Regions from separate parts of the Bacillus sp. FG16 genome, predicted to be linked through region 2. Evidence: riboswitches for the same ligand, from Rfam matches in the RefSeq annotation. Region 2 holds a riboswitch; the other holds the start of a gene.
What was found. A riboswitch is a leader RNA that binds a small molecule or an ion and turns the genes downstream of it on or off. The one in region 2 is predicted to bind S-adenosylmethionine.

Region 1: linked by a shared signal. The riboswitch ahead of ACODS7_RS25385 (peptide ABC transporter substrate-binding protein) and the one ahead of mtnK (S-methyl-5-thioribose kinase) in region 2 are both predicted to bind S-adenosylmethionine.

What each region holds. Positions count from the first base shown of each region.
Region 1 covers NZ_JBMDKC010000095.1:1,926-20,014, reverse strand. Annotated here, with positions in the region: gene ACODS7_RS25475 (YxeA family protein) at 64-420, opposite strand; gene ACODS7_RS25470 (YitT family protein) at 559-1,395, opposite strand; gene ACODS7_RS25465 (PH domain-containing protein) at 1,514-1,843, opposite strand; gene ACODS7_RS25460 (LacI family DNA-binding transcriptional regulator) at 2,005-2,982, opposite strand; gene ACODS7_RS25455 (DUF3948 family protein) at 3,288-3,383, shown strand; gene ACODS7_RS25450 (lysophospholipid acyltransferase family protein) at 3,456-4,061, opposite strand; gene ACODS7_RS25445 (DUF3948 family protein) at 4,399-4,494, shown strand; gene ACODS7_RS25440 (YrzO family protein) at 4,555-4,695, opposite strand; gene ACODS7_RS25435 (DMT family transporter) at 4,717-5,685, opposite strand; gene ACODS7_RS25430 (LysR family transcriptional regulator) at 5,813-6,679, shown strand; gene ACODS7_RS25425 (DUF3948 family protein) at 6,934-7,035, shown strand; gene ACODS7_RS25420 (substrate-binding domain-containing protein) at 7,099-8,019, opposite strand; gene modA (molybdate ABC transporter substrate-binding protein) at 8,180-8,986, shown strand; gene modB (molybdate ABC transporter permease subunit) at 8,992-9,666, shown strand; gene ACODS7_RS25405 (GRP family sugar transporter) at 9,966-10,817, shown strand; gene pnuC (nicotinamide riboside transporter PnuC) at 10,886-11,536, opposite strand; gene proC (pyrroline-5-carboxylate reductase) at 11,723-12,526, shown strand; gene ACODS7_RS25390 (aldo/keto reductase) at 12,528-13,361, shown strand; SAM riboswitch class I at 13,514-13,618, shown strand; gene ACODS7_RS25385 (peptide ABC transporter substrate-binding protein) at 13,751-15,391, shown strand; gene ACODS7_RS25380 (peptide ABC transporter substrate-binding protein) at 15,798-17,438, shown strand; gene ACODS7_RS25375 (hypothetical protein) at 17,484-17,726, opposite strand; gene ACODS7_RS25370 (hypothetical protein) at 17,713-17,904, opposite strand; gene ACODS7_RS25365 (helix-turn-helix transcriptional regulator) at 17,916-18,089, opposite strand, start outside.
Region 2 covers NZ_JBMDKC010000001.1:183,088-190,209, forward strand. Annotated here, with positions in the region: gene ACODS7_RS01100 (pyridoxal phosphate-dependent aminotransferase) at 1-671, opposite strand, end outside; gene ACODS7_RS01105 (carbon-nitrogen family hydrolase) at 686-1,549, shown strand; SAM riboswitch class I at 1,621-1,762, shown strand; gene mtnK (S-methyl-5-thioribose kinase) at 1,853-3,034, shown strand; gene mtnA (S-methyl-5-thioribose-1-phosphate isomerase) at 3,031-4,092, shown strand; gene ACODS7_RS01120 (YvrJ family protein) at 4,160-4,321, shown strand; gene ACODS7_RS01125 (3-hydroxybutyrate dehydrogenase) at 4,352-5,128, opposite strand; gene ACODS7_RS01130 (PadR family transcriptional regulator) at 5,325-5,657, shown strand; gene ACODS7_RS01135 (DUF1129 domain-containing protein) at 5,657-6,424, shown strand; gene ACODS7_RS01140 (DUF1129 domain-containing protein) at 6,437-7,122, shown strand, end outside.

The DNA of each region.
Region 1 (18,089 bases), on a different contig from region 2:
TTTCAAAAATACCCTTACCCAGTATTTTTATTTTCGACAAAAAATAGCTGGGGGTATATTTTACTATCTCATCGTTAAAAGTTTGCTCTTCGCATTTATAGGAATATTTGCAACCTCAATTTCTTCAATCGATTCACCGTAACGTCCTTTTGCAAAAACCTTTAATGCTTCATCTCTCTTTAACATATGCTTAACCGTTTTCTTTATTTTCTGCTCTCTACCACGTTCATCGAATGCAATAAATTCATATTCATACCACTCATCACCAATATGCTGACCAATTGTATTCACAACCGTATAGTATTCTTTCGTCTTATACAGTGGATTATATTTATCGATAACCGGTCCAAGTTTCGTAGGCAGTAACATTACTACTATCACTATCATCGCTATTATAGTAGTGATCATTTTTTTCTTCATAATAAACATTCCTCCTCTGCAGGATATATATACATCCATTTTAAAAAGGGGGAATAAAATCTACTATTGAATCTCATTACATTACACTTACATTTTTGTAAGAATTAAAAAAGGTGAACGAATTTACTCGTTCACCTTTTAGCTTGCTTTAAAGCCACCGCCAAGCACATCACGTACATCATGTATAACAACGAAAGCATCTTCATCTACCCGACTAATAACTTGTTTTAACTTAACAAGCTCTTGTTTATTAATAACAACATATAAAACTTCTTTATTTTTACCAGTATATCCGCCGCGCCCTTCTAATACAGTAACACCGCGTGTCATATTTTTCGTAATAGCCTCACGAATTAAGTCTGGTTGATTCGAAATAATCGTAACAGCCGTTTTTGTGTCCATTCCTTCTACAATGAAATCAATCACCTTCGCTCCGATGAACACAGCTACAAGTGTATACATTGCCTTTTCTTGCCCTATTATAAATACAGAACCAGCAATTACAACAATATCAATAATTAGTACGCCTTTACCTACGCTCCAACCTAAATATTGATTTGCTAACTGAGCTAAGATTGCTGATCCTCCCGATGTACCTCCGGCTTTGAACATACAGCCTAATCCAATACCCACAAATAAACCAGCAAATAAAGCTGCTAATAATGTATCACTATTTACATGATACTCAATATGTTCTGTAACGTATAAAAACAAAGATGTTTCTACAATCCCTAAAATTGTATAAATCATTGTTTTCTTATCAAAAAATTTATAACCAACAGCTAGTAAAATTGCATTTATAGCAAAGTTCACAATTCCTGGTGACCAATCAAATAAGTAGTACGTAACAACCGTTAAACCAATAATTCCACCTTCCGATAAACGGTTTGGAATTGCAAAGTAATTAATACCAATTGCGAATAATAATGAACCAATTGTAATTAGTGTTATTTCCTTTATACGTTGATTAACCATAGTTCATACCCTCCCCCCATTTGACATTGTATCACTATCTCCTAGAGGTTTAGAAGTGGTTTTTATTCCGCATTTTCCCTGTTAAAAATTGAAATATTATGTTTAAACAGAGGGGTGATTAATTATTCATATTTGCTCTAACTGCAAGGACAAATTGCTCCACATTCCCTTTCTGAATATACTTAGCGCGAATGGTTTCATGATTACAAGTAAATTCAAAATACGGATGAAAATCTATGCTATCTATATGCAAATATGAATACTCTTTAAATGTTGAAGAATAGTACGGAAATTTCCCGTAAAAAAGGAGACGTCTAGTAGTGGCAACAAAAACCCCATGTTGATACGATAATATAAAATTATCCTTCTCAAATATCCCTACCACAAAAGCCAGAATCTTTTCATCATCATCTACATACTTTTTCATACTCGATAAAAGTTCATTCATGCATATTCCTCCAAATTCTATTCATTGCATTAACACTTGAAAAGAATCCATGGATTATTACAAACCGGTTTAACTCCTTTATAAAGTATGAAACGCGTTTCCTGTCAAAGATATTTCAAAAAAATAATCCGTTATGCGATTATACACATAACGGATTAAAATTAAACTGTAGAGCGTTCCACAAGTTCGTATGGAATTTCCAGCTTTTCTTGTTCAGAACTCTCGTCATTCACTTTTCTATGCAACATTTCAAAAGCAGTTTTCCCTATCTCCTTTAAATTTTGATCAATAGTTGTCAGTTGTAACACTTGTGAGATAGGTTGATTATCAAAGCCAATAATTGCTAAATCCTCAGGAACTTGAATGCCTAATTTTTCAACCTCTGTCATAACCCCAATCGCAACCTCATCGCCTGCTACTATTAATGCTTCAGGAAGATCCTGCATCTCTTTTAACTTATGAGCTACTTTCACACCATCTTCTAGTGTAAAACATTCTGTAAAAATCCATTCTTCATTAACCTCTTCATCTATAGATTGCAATTGATGTTTATAAACATCAAAACGCTTTTGACTACTCGGCCCTAATTTTCTTCCCGTACAATAACCAATTTTTTTATAACCTTTCTCAATCAAATAATCCATTCCTAATTGAAAGGCCGCTGAATGATTCGTATATACACTTGAGATGTTTGAAATATCATTGTCTTCACAAGCAATTATTGCGCCGCAAGAAGCATACGGTTCTATCGTTTCCCAATCATTTGCACGTGAACAAATAATAAGACCATCCAATTGTTTTGTTTTTAACATATGTAAACTTTTCATTTCTTCTTTTTTATTATAATTCGTTTGGCAAAGTAGCACCCTGTAATTATGCGCTAACGCAGTCTCCATCATTCCGCTCACCATCGCATCAAAACACGGATGATTAATATACGGTAAAATCACACCAACAATATTCGTTTTTCCTTTTGATAAATGAACAGCATTTGCGTTTTGCGAGTAATTCAATTTCTCAACTATCTCTATAACCGCTTTTCTTTTTTCTTCACTTACATATGGGTGATCATTCAACACTCTCGAAACAGTCGTAACTGAAACTCCCGCCATCTTTGCAATATCTTTAATATTAGCCATACACTCACCTCTACCTTTAACTTAATGAATCTCAGGAACATATGTCAAATCTTCTTATCATTACACCTTCATTCGTTTCTCTTACAAAAGTGTAATTTTTCTGTAAGCTAATTCGATAGTGACTTTCCGCAACATTTCATACAATTAAGTCAGAAACAGGGTAACAACTATTCGAAAAGGAGCGGATTAATATGATGAACAAAATGAAAACAAACAATTTCTTAAATACAATGGGCATGGTATTTTCCGCTCTTATTGATGCAAAAGCTGTTGCTTCTACATTAAACAAGTAAGGAGAATATATTATGAATAACATCACTTTTAACAAATTAGATTTTTTAGGACTAGCTAGTGGCTCGATTCTTCTTACTGCTTTTATTTACGCCGCTACGCTTGTATAACTTCGTGTCCCCTTTCCCCTTTATTATAAATAGTAATAGAAAAGACGACCGTCTATGCCCGGTCGTCTTTTCTTATTTTTGATTTGATTGCAAAGCTTCTTTTAACTCCTCAAACTTCTCATTTAATTGATCTGTCATCATTTTCATAGCGGTTTTTCGATCTATTTGTTCTCCAGCCTCAATTTGAATTGGATCTCCAAAAATCAATTGTGCCTTTTTCCCCTTTATTAATTCTTTTACACTTGATGGACCAACATAAGCTGCTGGTACTAACGGAACATTAGAACGCATCGCAATTGTCACAGCACCCGCTTTTAATGAAACATCTTCCGCTGATCTCGTTCCACTCGGAAAAATTCCTACTACCTTTCCTTCTTTTAATAAACGTGATGGTATTTTAAGTGTACTTGGTCCCGGATTCGCACGATCTACAGGGAATGCATTTACATTTTTAAAGAACCAATTTTTGAATTTACCTTCAAATAACTCTTTTTTTGCCATGTAATGAATTTGAGTTGGATACATCCCTGTAGCTAACATTAATACATCCATAAAACTTGTATGTGTACACGCAACAACATACGGTCCACCTTCTGGTAGCTTTTCTCTTCCTTGTACTTCTACTTTCCCAGCTGTTTTAAATATATATTTCAACAAAAATGTAATTGGTTTATACATTTGTTTCGTTCCTTTCTAAACATCCGAAGTATAATCATATTCTTATAATAATTATAACACTAAGTTTTAGGAGTTGGTAATAAAATTAAGGATGAATTGTTAAATTTCAATTCTTACAAAAGTGTAATTTTCTTGTAAGCTAATTCGATAGTTACTTCTTACTATATTTCATACAATTAAGTCAGAAACAGGGCAACAATTATTCGAAAAGGAGTGGATCAATATGATGAACAAAATGAAAACGAACAATTTCTTAAATACAATGGGCATGGTATTATCAGCTCTTTTCGATGCAAAAGCTGTTGCTTCTACATTAAACAAGTAAGGAGAATGTATTATGAATAACATTGCTTTTAACAAATTAGATTTTTTAGGATTAGCTAGCGGCTCTCTTCTTCTTACTGCTTTCATTTACGCTGCTACGCTTGTATAACTTTGTGTCCCCTTTCCCCTTTATATAGAAAAAGACGACCGTCTATGCCCGGTCGTCTTTTTAATTTTTTCTTTCTTTCAATTCTTTTAAAAGCTGTATCAGCTCAGCTTGTTGTTTTATCTTTTTACGACCATTTCGATTAATTGCCGCAAGCTCACAGGCAACTCCGACGGCGAAGAAAAACAATAAACTTTCTAACATGTGAAATCCTCCATTTGCCTATTAAACAGCTTGACGTAATTGCTCTTCTTGTAAAACTCTCTTATTTATATTTTCTTCTTTTCTCTGACAAACGTTATTGCGAATAAGCGCTGCAATAACAAGTACAGTCCCTATAATATCAAACATTGTGATTTGATACCCTTGCATCATCATAATAGCTAAAGTCGTAATTGGTACAAAATTAATAAATAAAATCCCATTAATGGATGATAAAATTTTCACACCGTAGTTCCAAGCAAGTAGCGCTACAATACCTGGCAATGTCATCATAAATAACAAATCATATTTTACAATAGAAATCGTTCCCATACTCGGAACTGAAATATATCCAAGCGACGTAATAATTACCGTTATAATTCCTGTAACAGTCGTACCGAATACACACGTCAACGTAGAATAACGTAATGTTGACCAATCACTACATGTTTGACCACCCATCGTATAAATAACCCAGCCTACAACACCAATAAATATAAATGCTAATGAGAACATATTATCTTTCAATGTTACAAAGAAACTCATGTCACCTTTTGTAATAACAAACACAGCTCCTACAAAAGCAATAACCATACTCGTTATCATATACTTCTTCGGTTTTATATGCTTATATCCCCATAAAATACAAATAGAAATCATCGGCATAAGTGCTTCCATAATGGAAGCTACCATTACACCCGACTTACCCATTAACATTTGCCCTAAAAATATGAGGACATTATATACTGTAAATGCCATCGTTCCAAAAAAGACGAGTAACTTTCCTCTTCCCTCTAAACGAAATGCCTGTTTTCCTTCTTTCATTAACAACAATACAATCAGTACGATCGCCACCGCTCCATAGCGAATAAGCGAAAAATAAAATGGATCTATGTATTCTAGCGCATGATCAGCAACTGGAAACATCGCTCCCCATGACATACTCGCAATTAAACAAGCTAAAGCCCCTATTATCATTTGACCTCTTCTCACCGCAATCCCCCGTTTCTTTCTATTTGCACAAAGAGAATTGTAAAAGAAAAAATATATCACGTAAAATGATTCAAAATGATGTTAACTATCATTTATAATGATAGTTAACATCAAGGGGGATTACAAAATGGAATTAAGAGACTTACAAATCTTTAAAAGCGTTGCCGACCAGGGTAGTGTAAGTAACGCAGCAAAGGAATTAAATTATGTACAATCAAATGTAACTGCACGTATTAAACAACTAGAAAACGAATTAAAAACCCCACTCTTTTACCGCCATAAACGAGGCATGACTTTAACAGCTGAAGGAAGAAAAATGCTCGTTTATGTTAATAAAATTTTGCAAGATGTCGACGAACTAAAACAAGTATTTTTAGATAGTGAAACACCCTCCGGTATATTAAAAATCGGTACAGTAGAAACAGTAAGTACATTACCTACCATTTTATCTTCTTACTATAAAAGCTATCCGAATGTCGATTTATCATTACAAGCGGGTCTAACAGAAGAATTGATTAGAGAAGTACTTGATCATCAATTAGATGGTGCCTTTATATCAGGTCCTATTAAACATCCACTAATCGAACAATACGATGTTAGTACAGAAAAATTAATGCTTGTAACACAAAATAAAGCTTTTCATATAGAAGAATTTACAACAACGCCTCTACTCGTTTTTAACCAAGGATGTGGATACCGTTCCAAACTAGAACGATGGCTGAAAGACGAAGGTTTGCTACCAAAAAGAATTATGGAATTCAATATATTAGAGACAATATTAAACAGCGTTGCACTCGGCCTCGGAATTACACTCGTACCACAGTCTGCTGTCCATCATCTTTCTAAAGCAGGTAAGGTACATTGTCATGCAATCCCTGAAAAATACGGCAGTATTTCAACGGTTTTCATACGCCGTAAAGATAGCTATATGACGAATTCAATGCGTAGTTTTTTAAAAACAATTGAAGAACATCATCATATCAATATGCTGTGAAAGACATTCTTACATGAATGTCTTTTTTTCTTACAAAAGTGTAAGTCTTTCGTAAGCTAATTCGATAGTTGCAAGTGGACATATTTCCTATAATTAAGACATAAGCAGGGCAACAACAATTCGAAAAGGAGCGGATACGCATGATGAACAATATGAAATCAAATAAATTTTTAAATACAATGGGCATGGTGCTATCCGCACTTGTCGATGCAAAAGCTGTTGCTTCTACATTAAACAAATAAGGAGAGATTATAATGAACAACATTACTTTCAACAAATCAGACTTTATCGGACTTGCAAGTGGAGCTACTCTTCTTACGGCTTTCATTTATACACTTGCTCAAGGTCTTGTTTAACACTTTGTTTCCCCAAACCCCTTTATATAGAAAAGGCTGCTCGTCTTATAGACAAGCAGCTTTTTAGTTTGTTTCATATATAATTTGACCTGTTTTCGTAATATCATATCCGCCAATTGCATTTAATTCATTATGAAATTCTTCCGATTGCAGAATGTCTTTCATGACTTCAATCAGCTCTTCATTTTCTTTATTCTTCAAAATTACTAAATCATACTGTTCTTTCATGATTGGAATAAAGTCCACATTTACAATTTGCGAAAACTTTTCTGAACCTACTCCTACATCAGCTTTTCCATTTGCAACTTGCGTGGCAACACCCAGATGATTCGATTCTTCCCATTCATATCCACTAATATCAGCTTTATTTAATTTTTGGATTCGTAATTGTTCATCCACTAACACTCTAATACCAGAACCCTTTTCTCGATTTACAAACTTTATAGTGGATCCGGATATGTCGGCCCATGTCTTTATTTTCTTCGGATTTCCTTTTTGGACATAAAACCCTACATTTCTGGACAATAAATTAATCATAATACATGGCTGTCCTACTAAAATGCGTTTTACATAAGGAACATTATATGTACCCGTTTCACCATCAAACAAATGCAAACTAACGATACTTCCTTCTCCTTGATACATTTTCACTAAACTTGTTAAGCTACCTTGATACGCCCTTAAAACATTAGAACTTGGCAAACGGTTTTCTATACGTTTAGCTAACATATCTAACGTTAGTTCTTGACCACTAATAATACACGTGTTCAAGATACTACTACCATCGTTTTTTACAGGAGTAACTTGTACCTTTCCTGTTTTCATTTGTTTTATATATTGATCTAAATCTGCTGCATCAATGCGCATCTGTCTACCAACTCTATAAGAAGGCAGTTCTCCTTTTTTAATTAAGTCGTATACAGTTAATTTTGATACTTTTAATCGCTTCGCTACTTCTTCCGTTGTGTAGGAATGATGATCCATAGACGATTCCTCACTTTCTTCCTTCATTGTAACAAAGAAAAGAATATTTCTCCTATATTAAAAAACAACTACATCGTTCAAATTATATTCAATTATAACTAGTTATATCTAGTTATAATTAGTTATAATTAGATATGTCAAAACGAAAGGGGATTTTTTTATGAATAAATTTACATTACGTTCTATTGGGGCACTTATACTTTCTTTCCTTCTTATATTTAGTGCTGCTTGTACAAGTGGGGAAAAGAATACAAAGTCAGCTGCTAAAGAGGATAAAACAGTTGAACTTACTATCTCAGCTGCTGCAAGCTTACAAGATGCATTAAAAGAAATTGAAAAACAATATAAAGAAAAAGAACCAAATATTAAACTTTCTTTTAACTTCGGTGCTTCTGGAGCACTTCAACAACAAATTGAACAAGGTGCACCTGCTGATTTATTCTTCTCTGCAGCAGAAGATAAATTCCAAACCCTTGTAAAAAAAGGATTCATTAATGAAAAAGAGGGGAAAAATCTTCTTGGAAATGAACTAGTTCTAGTCATCCCTAAAGATAGCTCTCTTACAAAATTTCAAGATTTAAAAGATGAGAAAATCAAAAAAATTGCACTTGGTACACCTGAATCTGTACCTGCTGGAAAATATGCAAAGGCTTCTCTAACACACGAAAACCTTTGGAATGATGTTCAAAATAAAGTCGTATTTACAAAAGATGTTCGCCAAGTGTTAACATATGTAGAAACAGGGAATGTCGATGCTGGTATCGTATACAAAACAGATGCTCTCATTTCAGATAAAGTAAAGATTGGTGAGACAGCAGCAGCTACTTCTCATGAGCCAATCCACTATCCTTTAGGTGTTATAAAGGAATCTAAACATAAGAAAGAGGCGACTTCAGTTTATGAGTATTTGCAGTCAAAAGATGCACAATCTATCTTTAAGAAATATGGATTTACAGTCCTGTCGTAATTACTATGAGCATTGATGCTATTATATCGCCTGTCTTTCTATCTTTAAGAGTAGCTGCTTGCGCCACTATTCTCGTTACAATTTTAGGGACGATTGTCGGGCGAGTATTAGCTCGCTCCTCATGGCGATATAAAGTACTATTAGAAACCATTTTTTTATTACCAATGGTACTTCCACCAACTGTTATCGGCTTCTTTCTCATTATCATGTTTGGAAACAACAGCCCGATCGGAAAGTGGATCGAATCATTATTTCAGCAGTCTATTATGTTCACATCTACTGCTGCGATTATCGCTTCTACAGTTGTTGCATTTCCGCTTATGTACCAATCAGCAAAAACGGGATTTTCTATCGCAAATGTACAAATTGAAGAAAGTGCTCGTGACCTTGGCGCAAGTGAATATCAAGTTTTTCTGCACGTTACACTTCCGCTCGCATTTCCTGCCTTACTAAGCGGGATGATTTTGAGCTTTGTCCGCGCGCTCGGTGAGTTTGGTGCTACACTCATGTTTGCCGGGAATATTCCTGGTAAAACACAGACAATCCCAACTGCAATTTACATGGCCATTGACGCAAGTAATATGCAACTCGCCTGGACACTTGTGATTATCACTATTAGTATGTCACTCGCATTTCTCCTATGCATTCAGCTTATTAATAAAAGAATTAGTAATTCTTAAAGCAGCTTTTTTGAAGCTGCTTCTTTATTTCTTAGGAAATAAAATATACCATCGGGAAATAACTGAATTTTACCTTTTATTAAAATATACATTTTATTTGAATTCACTTTCTAAAATAGGCAATTTCCTGTTATTATATGGAGGTGTTTCAAAAAATGAAGAAATGAAAACGCATTTATATCGTAAGTTCTTCATCCTGTTTTAGCGATCGGTAATCTTCTACTCTATTAGTGGGGCATTACCGATCGTTAGAACGATATGTAATTATATTGGTATAGAAAACCGAAGGGAGTCTTGTAATGGACATTTTATTAGCGCTTCTTCCTGCAATTGCATGGGGAAACATCTTATTAGTAAGCGTAAAAATGGGCGGTGGTGCATATAGCCAAACGGTAGGTATGACAATCGGTGCTCTATTCTTCGCAACAATCATGTATGTATTTACTCAACCAGCTTTAACAATGACAGTCTTAATTGTTGGTTTTATTTCAGGTTTATTCTGGGCTTTAGGACAAGTAAACCAATTAAAAACAGTTGAAAAACTAGGTGTTTCAACTACTGTAACGATTTCTACTGGCATGCAACTTGTTGCAACTTCTATCTTTGGGGTTATCGCTTTCCGTGAGTGGACTACTACTACAACGATCATTCTGGGAACGATTGCAATCCTATTAATCGTAGTTGGTGTTGTATTCACATCATTAGATGATAAAGAAAATGCTCAGCCACCAGGACAATTGAAAAAAGGTCTTCTTACTTTAATTGTTTCTACTTTCGGCTATCTTGTATATGTAATTATTATTCGTTGGTATAATATCGACGGTTGGTCTGCTATTTTACCACAAGCAGTTGGTATGTTTGTTGGTGCGGTTGTACTGACGTCTAAACATAAACCATTTAACAAATATGCAATCCGTAATGCTTTATCTGGTTTACTATGGGGAACTGGAAACTTATTCTTACTTCTTTCATTACCACGTGTTGGAGTAGCAACAAGCTTCCCATTATCTCAAACTGGAATCGTTATCTCAACATTCGGCGCAATTGTCTTCTTAGGTGAAAAGAAAACAAAACGTCAATTGATCTTTATTGCACTAGGTAGTGTTTTAATTATCGGCGGCGCTGTATTACTTGGTATGACAAAAGCATAATCTTATATTCTATTAGTAACCCCCTGAAGCATATATGCTTCAGGGGGTTTTTTAATTCTAATTTTTTTCTAGATATAATTATTTGTATGTTCTTGCCCCTTATAATTACTCTTCCACTCTAGCAAACCAGCTACACATATAAAGAGATTAATAACAGCTAATATTAGCATGACGTATAAACCAGTAGAAATATAAATTACAACGCTAACTACATTATATAAAATCCATAAATGCCAGTTTTCTAATATTTTTCGACTTAACATAAATTGAGCCACTAGTCCCAATACAGCATTTAAAGCGTCTAAATATGGACTTGTTGACTCTAAATAACGGACTTGATAATAACCCCAACCAATCCAAGCAACTAAAATAAAACTTATATAAAAAGTCCACCCTTTCAAATCTAAACGAACTGTTGCTTTTACCTCTCCCTCCCCACTTCGTGCAATCCAATAATACCAACCATATACATTAAAGATAAATTGAAAAGCAGCTAATACTGCCATTGCATATAAACCTTGTGTAATAAAAATGTATAGAAATACCGCAACAGTAATCATGCCAAATAAAAAGTTGGATACTTTTTCTCTCGCTAATAACCAAACATTAATGATCCCCATAATTGATGCAAAAATTTCAATATAACTCGATTGAATATACAATCCAACTAATACACAAATAATACTAGAAACAAGTAAAAAAAGTGGACTTCTAACCATATTTATCTCTCCCCAGATGTGTAATAAATTCCCTATCACCAGTATAAGGAATAGCCCTTTCCTTTACCATGAATTTCCGCCTTCTCATTATCCATTCCATCTACGGTAAGTCTTTTCTTTTTACAAAATTCTCTTAAAGATGATATCGTTTTTATAACATATCTCTACTAGAAAGGAATAAAGGATATGCCTAACAAACATCGAATTTTATTTATTGGTGCTGGTCGTATGGCAGAAGCTATATTTTCCGGATTACTTAAAACAAGCAAAGAGTACATCGAAGAAATTATCATCTCTAACCGAAGCAACGTAGAAAAGTTAGAACAATTACAAAGGCGATATAATGTGTCTATTACAACGGATTGGAAGCAGCATATTACATCTGTCGATACGGTTGTTTTAGCAATGCCACCTTCTGCTCATGAAGAGTTATTAGCTGAGCTATCTCCGTTAATATCAAATCAACTTGTCGTAACAGTAGCAGCTGGCATTGGACCATCTTATTTAGAAGCTAGACTCCCAAAAGGCACGCCTGTTGCTTGGATTATGCCTAATACAGCTGCTGAAATTGGAAAGTCTATCTCCTTATATACAATGGGACAATCAGTAAACGAGATGCATCAAGAAACCCTGCAACTGCTTTTAAGAGGTATTGGTACTTCGCAACTTTGTACTGAGGAAGAAGTCCATCAGCTTACTGCAGTTACTGGAAGTGCACCAGCCTTCCTTTATTACTTTGCTGAAAGCTTAATTGAAGCAACAAAAAGTTATGGAGTCGATGAAGAAACCGCAAAACATCTTGTCATTCAAATAATTTCTGGCTCTGCTTCTATGCTCGAACAAACGCAAGATCCAGCTAACCTCCGCGAACAAGTAACAACGCCAGGTGGTTCCACAGCTGAGGGTCTCAAAACTTTATACGAATATAATTTTTCAGAGGCAATTCAAAAAGCAGTAGAAGCAACAAACAAAAAAGCTAGGGGGAAATAATATGATTTTAACAAGTTTAAAAGACTATACAACATTACATAACGGTGTAAAAATGCCTTGGTTTGGTTTAGGTGTTTTTAAAGTAGAAGATGGTTCAGAAGTAATTGATTCTGTAAAAGCAGCAATTAAAAATGGCTACCGCAGCATCGATACTGCAGCAATCTATCAAAATGAAGAGGGCGTTGGACAAGCGATTCGTGAATCAGGTGTTTCACGTGAAGAATTATTTATTACCTCAAAAGTATGGAATAGCGATCAAGGATATGAAACAACACTTCAAGCATTTGAAACTACATTAGAGAAATTAGGTCTAGAATATTTAGACTTATATTTAGTACATTGGCCTGTAAAAGGGAAATATACTGAATCATGGAAAGCATTAGAAAAACTTTATAAAGATGGCCGTGTTCGCGCTATCGGTGTGAGTAATTTCCACATTCACCACTTACAAGACGTATTTGAAATTGCTGAAATTAAGCCAATGGTCAACCAAGTGGAATACCACCCACGTTTAGCACAAGAAGAGTTACATGCATTCTGTAAAGAACATAACATCCAGCTTGAAGCTTGGTCACCATTAATGCAAGGACAACTACTAGATAATCCAACGTTACAAGAAATTGCGACAAAATATAATAAATCAACTGCGCAAATTATTTTACGCTGGGATTTACAAAACGAAGTTGTAACAATCCCTAAATCAATTAAAGAACATCGCATTATTGAAAATGCAAACATCTTCGACTTTGAATTAAGTGCTGATGATATGAAAGCAATTCAAGCTTTAAATGAAGATCGTCGCGTTGGTCCAGATCCAGATAACTTTAACTTCTAAGCGAAAAACCACTGCCATATGCAGTGGTTTTTTTATTTAAGAAAACTGAAAATTTAAACTATATTTCATTTGGTTGACACTTCATTGTTCAAGGTGTAAGATTTTGAATTATCAAAGAAACACAAAAATTAATAAAATTTATTCGTTTACTCATTGTATCAAGAGAGGTGGAGGGACTGGCCCTTTGAAACCTCGGCAGCAGGTTCATTTTGAATACTGTGCCACTTCCTGCAAGCTTTATGCTTGAAAGATAGAATGAGGGACTTCGTTTATATACGGGTGCATAACTTGTACGTAAAAATCCCTCTTTCTCAATATGAAAAGAGGGATTTTTTATTTTTCATTTCCCTCATCATCATCCAAACTTAATTATTTAGGAGGAAAATCAAATGAAAAAGAAGTTTGTACCCGGTATTGCATCAGTTGTAGGAGTAAGTATTTTATTAACTGGTTGCGGTAGTTATAAAAACGAAGCAAGCGGAGCAAATGCAAAAGACGAGGCACCTAGTAAACAGGTTTTAAATTTATCTTCACCTACTGAAATACGAACAATGGATACGGCCCGTGCTACAGATACTGATTCTGGTCAAGTAATGAGAAACGTATTTGAAGGTTTGTATAATCTTGGTGAAGGTAACAAACCTGTCCCTGGCGTTGCAAAATCTCATGAAGTAAGTGGCGATAAAACGAAATACACATTCCACCTGCGAGATTCAAAATGGTCAAACGGCACTCCTGTTACAGCGAAAGATTTTGTGTTCGCTTGGCAGAGAGCCGTAGATCCAGCAACAGCCTCTGAATACGCATTTCTATTCTTTGATATTAAAAATGCAACAAAAATTAACAATAAAGAACTTCCAGCCGACCAACTTGGTGTAAAAGCAGTTGATGACCATACGTTTGAGGTAGAATTGGAACGTCCTGTTCCGTATTTTATTAGCTTAACAGCGTTCCCAACATTTCTACCAATTAACGAGGAATTCTTTAAAGCACAAGGTGATAAGTACGCTTTAGAAGATAATACAATCTTGTACAATGGAGCTTTTACACTAAGCGATTGGAAGCACGAACAAAGCTTTAAATTTAAGAAGAACCCTACCTATTGGGATAAAGATACTGTCAAACTAGAAGAAATCAATTTTAACGTCGTAAAAGAAAAATCAACAGAAGTAAATTTATTCGAGTCAAAACAATTAGACCGTATAAAACTAACATCTGACTTCGTTGATAAATATAAAAAAGATGCCAACTTTAAAGAACGTCCAAACGTAGGCGTACAATTTTTACGTATGAATCAACAAAACAAAGTACTTCAAAACGTTTCTGCACGCCAAGCAATTGATCAAACAATTGATAGAAAATCCTTTGTAAATACGTTATTAAATGATGGCTCTACACCAACATTTGGTCTCGTTCCAAAAAACTTTGCAAAAGGACCTGAAGGAAAAGAATTCCGTACTGCAAACGGCGATTTAACAAAAGTTGATACAAAATCCGCACAAAAGTTATGGGAAAAAGCTAAACAAGAGCTTGGTTCTGAAAAGATAACATTAGAATTATTAACGAGTGATGCTGACCTTGATAAGAAAACTGGTGAATTCTTAAAAGGACAACTAGAAAAGAATTTAGATGGCTTAACAGTAAATATAAAACCGCAACCGCGTAAGCAACAAGTTTCGCTTTTATTAAAAGGTGACTACGAAATCGGAATTGATGGCTGGAGCCCTGACTTTGCGGATCCAATTACATTCCTTGAGCTATTTACAACGAATAACCCTTATAACTTAGATCATTACTCTAGTAAGGAATTCGATGAAACAATAGCAAAAGTGAAAACAACTTTAGCTGGTGATGAAAAAGCTCGCTGGGAAGCATTACTAGAATCCGAGAAAATATTATTTAAAGACACTGTTATCGCTCCTCTTTACCAAAAAGGCGAATCTTATTTAGAACGTTCTTATGTGAAAGGAATTGTACAAGTAGACTTTGCAGGTCAATTAAACTTCAAGTGGGCAAAAATTGAAAAATAAAGTAAAACCGTAATAAGTGGGGGTTCTTCATCCCCACTTATTATTAGCCCTCACCAATTGTTTTTTTAGCAAAATATATTAAAAGTAGGTTCTCTCACACAAGAGAATCTACTTTTTTAATATATTATTCCAAGAAATTAACATTCTATTTTTATTATTGACATATAGTTCTTTCCAGTGTTAATATTCTAAATAATCAAAGAAACAAAATATTTCACCATCAAAATATAATGTCTACTACGTTGAAACATATAACGATAGATTATAGCTCAACATGTATATACATATAGAACACCTGATTACCTATAAACAAATATTTATAATAGGTTTTATCTCCTTCTATAGCTCTACTTCAAGACATGGACATTATGACGTTACGAACAACACATTTAGGGAGGAACGAACAATGAAGAAAAAAGTTGTACCTGTTGTTGCATCTGTTTTAGGGGCAAGTCTATTACTAACTGCTTGTGGGGGAAATAAAGATAATGCAAGCGGAGCGAAAGCAAACGATAAAGTACCTGATAAACAGGCAATTAACTTATCATTCGCTTCAGAAATTCCAACAATGGATGTTGCAAAAGCAACGGATGGGGAATCCATGAATGTAATGCGAAATGTTTTTGAAGGTTTATATGCAATGGGAGAAGATAATAAACCGATTCCTGGTGTTGCTGAGTCGGTCGACATTAGTCCCGATAAAACAAAATATACATTCCATCTGCGTGATTCAAAATGGTCAAACGGTACTCCTGTTACAGCAAAGGACTTCGTCTTCGCTTGGCAACGTGCCGTAAATCCTGATACAGCAGCTGAATATGCATTCTTATTCTTCGATATAAAGAATGCGAAACAAATAAACCAAAAACAATTACCGGTTGATCAATTAGGTATTAAAGCTGTTGATGACAAAACTTTAGAAGTACAACTAGACCGTCCTGTTCCTTACTTCTTAAGCTTAACGACATTCTCAACATTCTTACCAATTAATGAAGATTACTTAAAGTCTCAAGGCGATAAATACGGTTTAGAAACAAATCATTTAATTTACAACGGTGCTTTCACATTAGATAACTGGAAACATGAGCAAAGCTTCCAATTGAAGAAGAATCCTAACTATTGGGATGCTAAAACTGTAAAATTAGAAGAAATCAACTTCAATGTCGTTAAAGATAAGTCTACAGAAGTTAACTTATATGATTCAGGACAAATTGATCGCGTTGCTTTAACTGCGGAGTTTGTTGATAAATATAAGGGCGATCCAAACTTCAAAGAACGCGCTGAAGTTGGCATTCAATTTTTACGACTAAATCAAAAAAATGAAACATTAAAAAATCAACATGCACGCCTTGCTATTAACGGAGCAATGAATAAGAAAGCATACGTAGAAACAATTTTAAATAACGGTGCTGTTCCAGCTGAAGGAATGGTTCCTGCGAAATTTGCAAAAAGTCCTGATGGCAACGACTTCCGTAAAGAAAATGGAAATCTAGTGAAAGATGATGTGAAAACAGCGAAAGAAAACTGGAAAAAAGCGAAGCAAGAACTTGGTACTGACAAAGTAACAATTGAACTCTTAACAAGTGATAATGCTTTAGCTAAAAAGACTGGTGAATATTTAAAAGGTGAACTAGAAAAGAACTTAGATGGATTAACAGTGAATTTAAAACCACAACCACGTAAACAGCAGTTAAAACTACTGTTAAGTGGTGACTATGAAATTGGTATTGATGGCTGGGGCCCTGACTTCGCTGATCCAATTACATTCTTAGATTTATTTACAACAGATAGTGCTTATAACTTCGATAAATACTCTAACAAAGAGTACGATGAGCTCATTCATAAAGTGAAAACAGATTTAGCTGGCGATGAAAAAGCATGCTTTGAAGCAATGAAGCAGGCTGAAAAAATTCTATTACAAGACGGCGCTGTCGCTCCTTTATACCAACAAGGTCGTTCTTACTTACAACGCTCTTTCATTAAAGGACTTGTAACAACTGACTTCGGCGGTGAATTTAACTACAAGTGGACAGAAGTTGCAAAATAATAAGTAATAATAAAAAGGTATCCAATTGAAGGATACCTTTTTATTTTATGCTTCTTTAATTATAGAATTACTTCTCTTTACCATCCCTTTTATACCTATGGTAATTCCTGCTACCCATTTTGTAACTAGTACAATAAGTAATAATACAATAATATTTCTCTCCCAATCAACTTCACCAAATATTATTGTATGATAACCGTCTGTTACGGGAAATCCCCCTAATCTAGTGATAAATATTTGCGTATCAATAATAAGAAGGCAAACAAAAAGATTATCAATTCTCTTCATAGCTCTCTTTTTGCATTGAACCAAAACTCATCATAAATATAAACACAAACATCAAATATGTTCTCCACGTCAAAGAAGGTATATGCCCTGACCAAAGATAGCTAATCAAATAGTTAATCCCCATAATACAAGAAGATACTACTAAACTAATGCTTATGAGTTTTACATATTTGAACATATCTTTTCTCCTTACTTTTCTATCTCTTCAAATTGCAGATTTACCGGCTCTTCTAGGAGTGTTTCATAAAAGTTTTCAGCCAAATCTGTTGAAGGAATTTTTCCATCCACTTCATCAAATCGAATACTATCTAGCCACACACAACCTTCTCCTGATAATAAAACACCAAATGCAATACCAAGCGC
Region 2 (7,122 bases):
AAGAAACTAACAGGTTTTTGACCATCAAATCCGATAGCGCCGTAAGCGAAATCGTGAACAACTAATATATTATGTTTATTAGCAAAGTGAATGGTTTTATCAAAAAAATCTTTTGATGCAGTAGCACCGGTAGGGTTATTTGGATAGTTTAAAAACATTAACTTTGCTTGCTCAGCGATAGAGTCATCAATTTGTTTATAATCCGGTAAAAAATGATTTTCTGCAATAAGTGGCATGGTTTCAAAGTGTGCCTTTGCTAAGGCAACCCCGGATAAATAATCTGGATAGCCTGGATCCGGAACGAGAATCGTATCACCAGGATTTGTAAAACAAATCGGTAATTCTACTAGTCCAGCCTTTCCGCCAAACAAAATAGCAACTTCAGTTTTTGGGTTTAATTCGACGCCGTATTCACGTTTATAGAATGTAGCTACGGCTTCCTTTAAGCTTTCATGTCCGCGAAATGGCGGATATTTATGATGAATGGTCTTTTCGGCAGCATCTTGTAAAGCTTTTACGATATGCTGCGGTGTTGGTTGATCTGGATTACCTTGACCTAGATTAATAACATCGTGACCAGCTGCAACGACTTTGTTAACTTTTGCAACAAGTGAAGCGAAAAATTGTGTTGGCAATGATGTTACTATCTCAGAAGGTTGAAATAATTTCATACTTTCCACCTCTTTTGAAAGTTGTTACAATTCTAGTGACAAATGATATAATCTTTCCAGTATTTTGTAAAGAGAAAAATAAGAATGGGGCTGAAAAAATGAAAGTCGCATGTATTCAAATGGATATTGTTTTTGGAGATGTAGAAAAAAATATTGAGAATGCTAAAAATAAAATAAGCGAAGCTATGAAGGAAAGGCCAGATGTTATCGTCTTACCAGAGTTATGGACAACAGGATATGATTTAACGAGACTTTCTGAAATTGCAGATAGGGATGGAGTGGAAACGAAAGAAAAGTTAATAGAATGGGCGAAGCAATATGATGTACATATTGTTGGTGGGTCCATAGCAAAGCAAACGGAGCAAGGCGTTACAAATACGATGTATGTTGTAAATAATGAAGGACAGCTAGTCAACGAATATAGTAAAGTACATTTATTTCAGCTTATGGATGAACATAAATATTTAATAGCTGGTAATAGTACGGGCGAATTTAAGCTAGATGATGTTGAATGTGCTGGAACAATTTGTTATGATATTCGTTTTCCAGAGTGGATGCGTGTCCATACTGCTAAAGGGGCAAAAGTATTATTTGTTGTAGCAGAATGGCCATTAGTTCGTTTAGCACATTGGCGTTTGCTATTGCAAGCAAGAGCGGTTGAAAATCAGTGTTATGTTGTTGCGTGTAATAGAGCAGGAAAGGATCCAAATAATGTATTTGCGGGTCATTCTTTAATTGTGGACCCTTGGGGTGAAGTTGTAGTAGAGGCGAATGAAGAGGAATCAATTTTATTTGGAGAGCTTGAATTCGAGAAAATTAAAGAAGTACGTAAAGGAATTCCAGTTTTTGCGGATCGCCGTCCAGAATTATACAAATAAAATGTTGACAAGTGATTTTTATTCTTGGTATAGTCTTCAACATAAAGTTAAAAATTCAAAAAATTATACAACTCTTATCAAGAGCAGGTGGAGGGATTTGGCCCGATGAAGCCCAGCAACCGACCGTAATACCATTGTGAAATGGGGCGTTTATTACGCCAAAAGGCACGGTGCTAATTCCAGCAGAAAGTAAAACTTTCTGGCAGATAAGAGGGGAGAAGATAAACTTCAAACCTCTTTCTTAGTGGAAAGAGGTTTTTCTATGTTAGAAAAACCTCTGAATTTAAAAAGGGGGAGAAGACGATGGGATATTATTCATTAACAGAAATAACAGCTGTACAATATGCGAAAGATCATGGCTATTTTGAAGCGAAGGCAAATGTCGTTTGTCATGAAATTGGAGACGGAAACTTAAATTACGTGTTCAAATTAGATGATGGAGAGAAATCAATTATAATAAAACAAGCACTGCCTTATGCGAAAGTAGTTGGTGAAAGCTGGCCATTGTCTATAAAAAGAGCAACGATTGAAAGCAAGGCACTGCAAATTTTTGCGCAGTATGTACCGGATTATGTTCCAGTAGTGTACAGTCATGATGAAGAGTTAGCGATAACGGTAATAGAAGACTTATCAAGACTAACAATTACAAGAAAAGGATTAATAGACGGAGAAGAATATCCGCTTTTATCCCAGCATATCGGCCGTTTTCTAGCACATGTTTTATTTTATACTTCAGATTTTGGTTTACAGTCAGAAGAGAAGAGGGTACTAGAAGGTACCTTTGTAAATCCGGACCTTTGTAAAATTACAGAGGATTTAGTGTTTACAGATCCGTTTGGACATTATGATACAAATGATTATGAGCCAGATTTACAGCTCGTGGTTGATGAACTTTGGAGTGATAAAACTTTAAAACTAAAAGTAGCACAATATAAATATAAGTTCTTAACAAGAAAAGAAACTCTTATTCATGGTGATTTACATACTGGTAGTATTTTTTCGTCACCTTCTGAAACGAAAGTGATTGATCCAGAATTTGCGACATATGGCCCATTTGGATTTGACATAGGTCAATTTATTGCAAATCTATTATTAAATGCTTTATCTAGAGAAGAAGAAAAAAGAAGTGTACTATTTTTCCATATAGAAAAGACGTGGAGTTATTTTGTAGAGACTTTTACAAAGTTATGGATTGGAGAAGGTGTAGAAGCATATACGAAAGAAAAGCAATGGTTACCAATTATTTTGCAAAATATCTTTACTGATGCAGTTGGATTTGCCGGATGTGAACTAATTCGTAGAACAATTGGTTTAGCTCATGTAGCAGATTTAGATGAAATAGAAAATAAAGAAACAAGAATTCAAGCTAAGAAGCAAGCGCTATCCTTAGGTAAAGAACTAATAAAATATGAATCTAAAAGTGCTGATATTCAACTGTTTCGAACATTATTTCAACAGACAGTTTCAGGGGGCGTAAAAGCGTGAGTACAATTGTTACTGTTCCGAGATCTGTAAGCTGGAAAGGTGATGCAATTGCGGTATTAAATCAAACAAAATTGCCGCATAGCACAGAATACAAAACATTGACGACTATTGAAGAGGTTTGGAAAAGCATCGTAATGTTAGAAGTACGAGGAGCGCCTGCAATTGGAATTGTAGCTGCATTTGGCTTGGCGCTTGCATCAAAAAAATATAACACTGTACATATTGAAGAATTTCAAAAGAAGTTTAATAGAGATTGTAATTATTTAGGAACGTCACGCCCGACAGCAGTAAATTTATTTTGGGCAATTGATCGTATGAGAGAATCTATTCGAGAGATTATTACAATAAAAGAAGCACAAAAAACATTAGAAGAAGAAGCGCTTCGCATTCAGCAGGAAGATGAAGAGGTGTGCCGAAATATTGGGGAATATGCGTTAACATGTTTTAAAGATGGCGATAATATTTTAACAATCTGTAACGCTGGAAGTATCGCAACTGCCAGATATGGAACTGCATTAGCTCCCTTTTATATTGGAAAAGAGAAAGGTGTGCGTTTACATGCATATGCGTGTGAAACGAGACCAGTTTTACAAGGTGGTCGCTTAACGACCTGGGAATTGAAGCAAGCAAATATTGATGTGACCCTTATTACAGATAATACTGCAGCTCATGCTATTCAAACGAAAGAAATAAATGCAATTATTGTAGGGGCGGATCGAATTGTCGCAAATGGAGATACGGCAAATAAAATAGGGACAATGAATTTAGCTATTTTAGCAAAGCACTTTGATATCCCATTTTATGTTGCTGCGCCACTGTCAACATTTGATGTTAGGAAAGAAACTGGAGCCGAAATAATTATTGAAGAAAGAGATGAAACAGAAGTTACGAAAATCTTTGGAAAACAAGTAGCACCAATCGGAACGAATGTTTATAACCCTGCATTTGACGTAACACCGAACGAATTAATTACAGGAATTATTACTGAGAAAGGTATTATAAGCGGGGATTATAAACGAGAAATTGCATCATTATTTGAAAAACAGGCTAATACATAATAGCTTGTTTTTTTATGCCTAAATGCATTGTTTTCTCTTACTTATATAATGAAAGGAGGAGAAGAGGATGGAAGAGTGGATCAAGATGATAGGTAATGTAGGGTTTCCAATTGTTGTAACATTATATTTACTCCACCGTATTGAAAGTAAATTAGAGGGGGTAATTGTTGCAATTGAGAAGCTCCCGCGGCAATTACTAAAGTACGAAGATCCTCGCGATAAAAAATAAAGTTTGCTCTTCTTGAGCAAACTTTATTTTTTATTGAGCAGTATAGCCACCATCGATAACGACAGCTTGACCAGTTATACCTTTAGCTTTTTCACTCGCTAAAAACATAGCATAATCAGCGATTTCTTGTACTTGTAATAAGCGCTTTTGTGGGACGAGTGGATAAATAACATCTTCTAAAACATTTTCAAGTGGTACATTTCGTGTAGTAGCTAAGTCTTGTAGTTGATTACGTACAAGAGGGGTATCGACATAACCAGGGCAAAGGGCATTAACAGTAATACCATGCGTAGCACCTTCTAAAGCGGCAACTTTTGTTAATCCAATTACGCCATGTTTTGCACTATTGTAGGCAGCTTTTCCAGCAAACCCGACAAGGCCGTTAATAGAAGCGACATTAATAATACGACCATATTTTTGTTGTTTCATAATCGGAAAGGCATGCTTAATTGCGATAAACGGAGCAATTTGCATAATTTGAATTAGTAGCTCAAACTTTTCAGTTGGAAAGTCTTCAATGGGTGAAACGTGTTGCATTCCTGCGTTGTTAATTAATATATCTAATGAACCGAAATGACTAACTGTTTGAGAAATTGATGCTGTAATTTCCTCTTCAGATGTAACGTCACATTTTAAACCGGTAGCTTGAAAACCTTCATTTTGTAATTGTTCAGCAGCTTCTTTCGCACGTTCTTCAAGACGATCAGTAATCACAACTTTTGCACCTTCTTTTGCAAAAGCACTTCCCATTTCATATCCAATACCACTCGCAGCACCTGTTAAAAAGACAACTCGATTTGTAACCATGATGAAAAACATCCCTTCATAATAAAGTTTTCATAGTGCTCTATTTAGAGAGGTTATAATGAAATTCCTGCAAACATTTGGAAAAAATATCGTTAGCTATCTTGTTTTGCAAAATAGTCTTTGCTATACTATTTTGTAAAGCAAGATACTTACGCTTATCTATCTTGTAAAACAAGATAGTAGGAGGATTTGAATTATGTCGACAAGTCAAATGTTGAAAGGGATTTTAGAAGGATGCTTACTTGCTATTATTTCTGAAGGCGAAATATACGGTTATGAAATGAGTGAAAAGCTAGCAAAGTATGGTTTTACAATGGCGAGTGAGGGAAGTATTTATCCGTTATTAATACGAATGCAAAAAGAAGGACTAATAACAAGCGTAATGAAGGAATCGCCATCTGGTCCAAAGAGAAAATATTATACATTAACAGAAAAAGGCGAGGAAGCACTTGATGAATTTATGGATCGCTGGGAAGCGATGCAAAGTAGTGTAGAACGTCTACTTGAAGGGAAGGGAAGGAGAAAATAATGTTATCAAGTGAAGCTCGAAAGTTTTTGTTAGATATGAGATTATTTTTGACGGCAAAGAGTGTGAAAGAAAGTGATATTGAAAACTTTTTAGAAGATGCAGAATTGCATTTAATAGAAGGTGAGAGTGAGGGGAAGCGTGTAGAAGATATTTTCGGAAGCTCACCGAAAGAATATGCAAATGAAATTGTAAAAGTGATGGAAAGAGATAGACAGGAAACGTGGAAGCAAATTGGTTTTACAGTAATGAATATCGTATCGTTTTGGATTATTGCTTCTATCTTAATAGTGAATAATGGAATGTTACAGATTTCACTTATGCAGTGTATCGGTTACAGTTTTTCATTGATTTTAGTTGTTATGGGTCCTAATTTTCTACTTCGCAAAATGGCCTTCGTCACAAGCTTTACAAAAACATGGTTTTCCATGTGGTCTTTAGTTATGATTGCTCCATTGTTTTTATTAGGAGCTGTTACGATATTAGATGTGATATATCCTACAAAAATGCTCACATTCACCGAAGTCCAAAGTTATATATTAGCTGGTGGGATTTTTATCATCACAGTAGCTATAAATATATATTTTGAAGGATGGTTTAAAAACTTATATTTAATCATTCCACTTTCTATTATGTTACTGTTTAAAACATTTACATCGGAAGATCTTATGCCAATGCTATTTCAAATTATATGTTTATACGGAAGTTTGTTTATTTTGATTTTCCTTGAAATTATGATGAAGACGAATAGAAGAGAAATGGTTAAATAAAGGGGGATTATCATGAAGATTTCTAAAGAAGGAGAAAAGTTTTTAATTGATACGAAAGTATATTTAATAACTAAGGGAATTAAAGAAGAAGATGTGGATGCTTTTCTAGAAGATGCAGAGCTTCATTTAATAGAAGGTGAAAAAAAGGGGAAGACGGTAAGGGACATATTTGGTGACTCACCAAAAGAGTATGCGGAAGAGTTAGCTAAAGAGATGGAGAAGGATAAAGGTGGGAGTATAAAAAGTATCTTAGGAATGATAATTGGGATAGGCGGATATTGGTTACTTACAAATATTTTATTTGGAAGTCCGGATCAACAATTTACGTTAACGAATGTACAGTTAATCGGTTATCCTATCGTTTTAATCATTACGATTATCGGAACGATTGTTGCATTTAGAATGTCTTCTTTTAAAAGTAAATTGGCGGAATTTGGAATGATTTATGTGATAGTAATGGTTCCTATTTTATTATTGGTGTTATTGATGTTTATGAATAAATGGTATGGGACGCCTATTTTACAATTGTCAACAATGCAAACATATATATTAGCAGCAATTATCTTTTTATTACTTCTTATTGGTGAAGTATATGTTCTTGGTTGGATGGGTGTTTTTGTATTAATTGTTCCTCTTGCGATTATGTTTTTATTTAAAGACTTAGAAGAAAGAAATGTATTTTGGGGAATTGCAAAGGT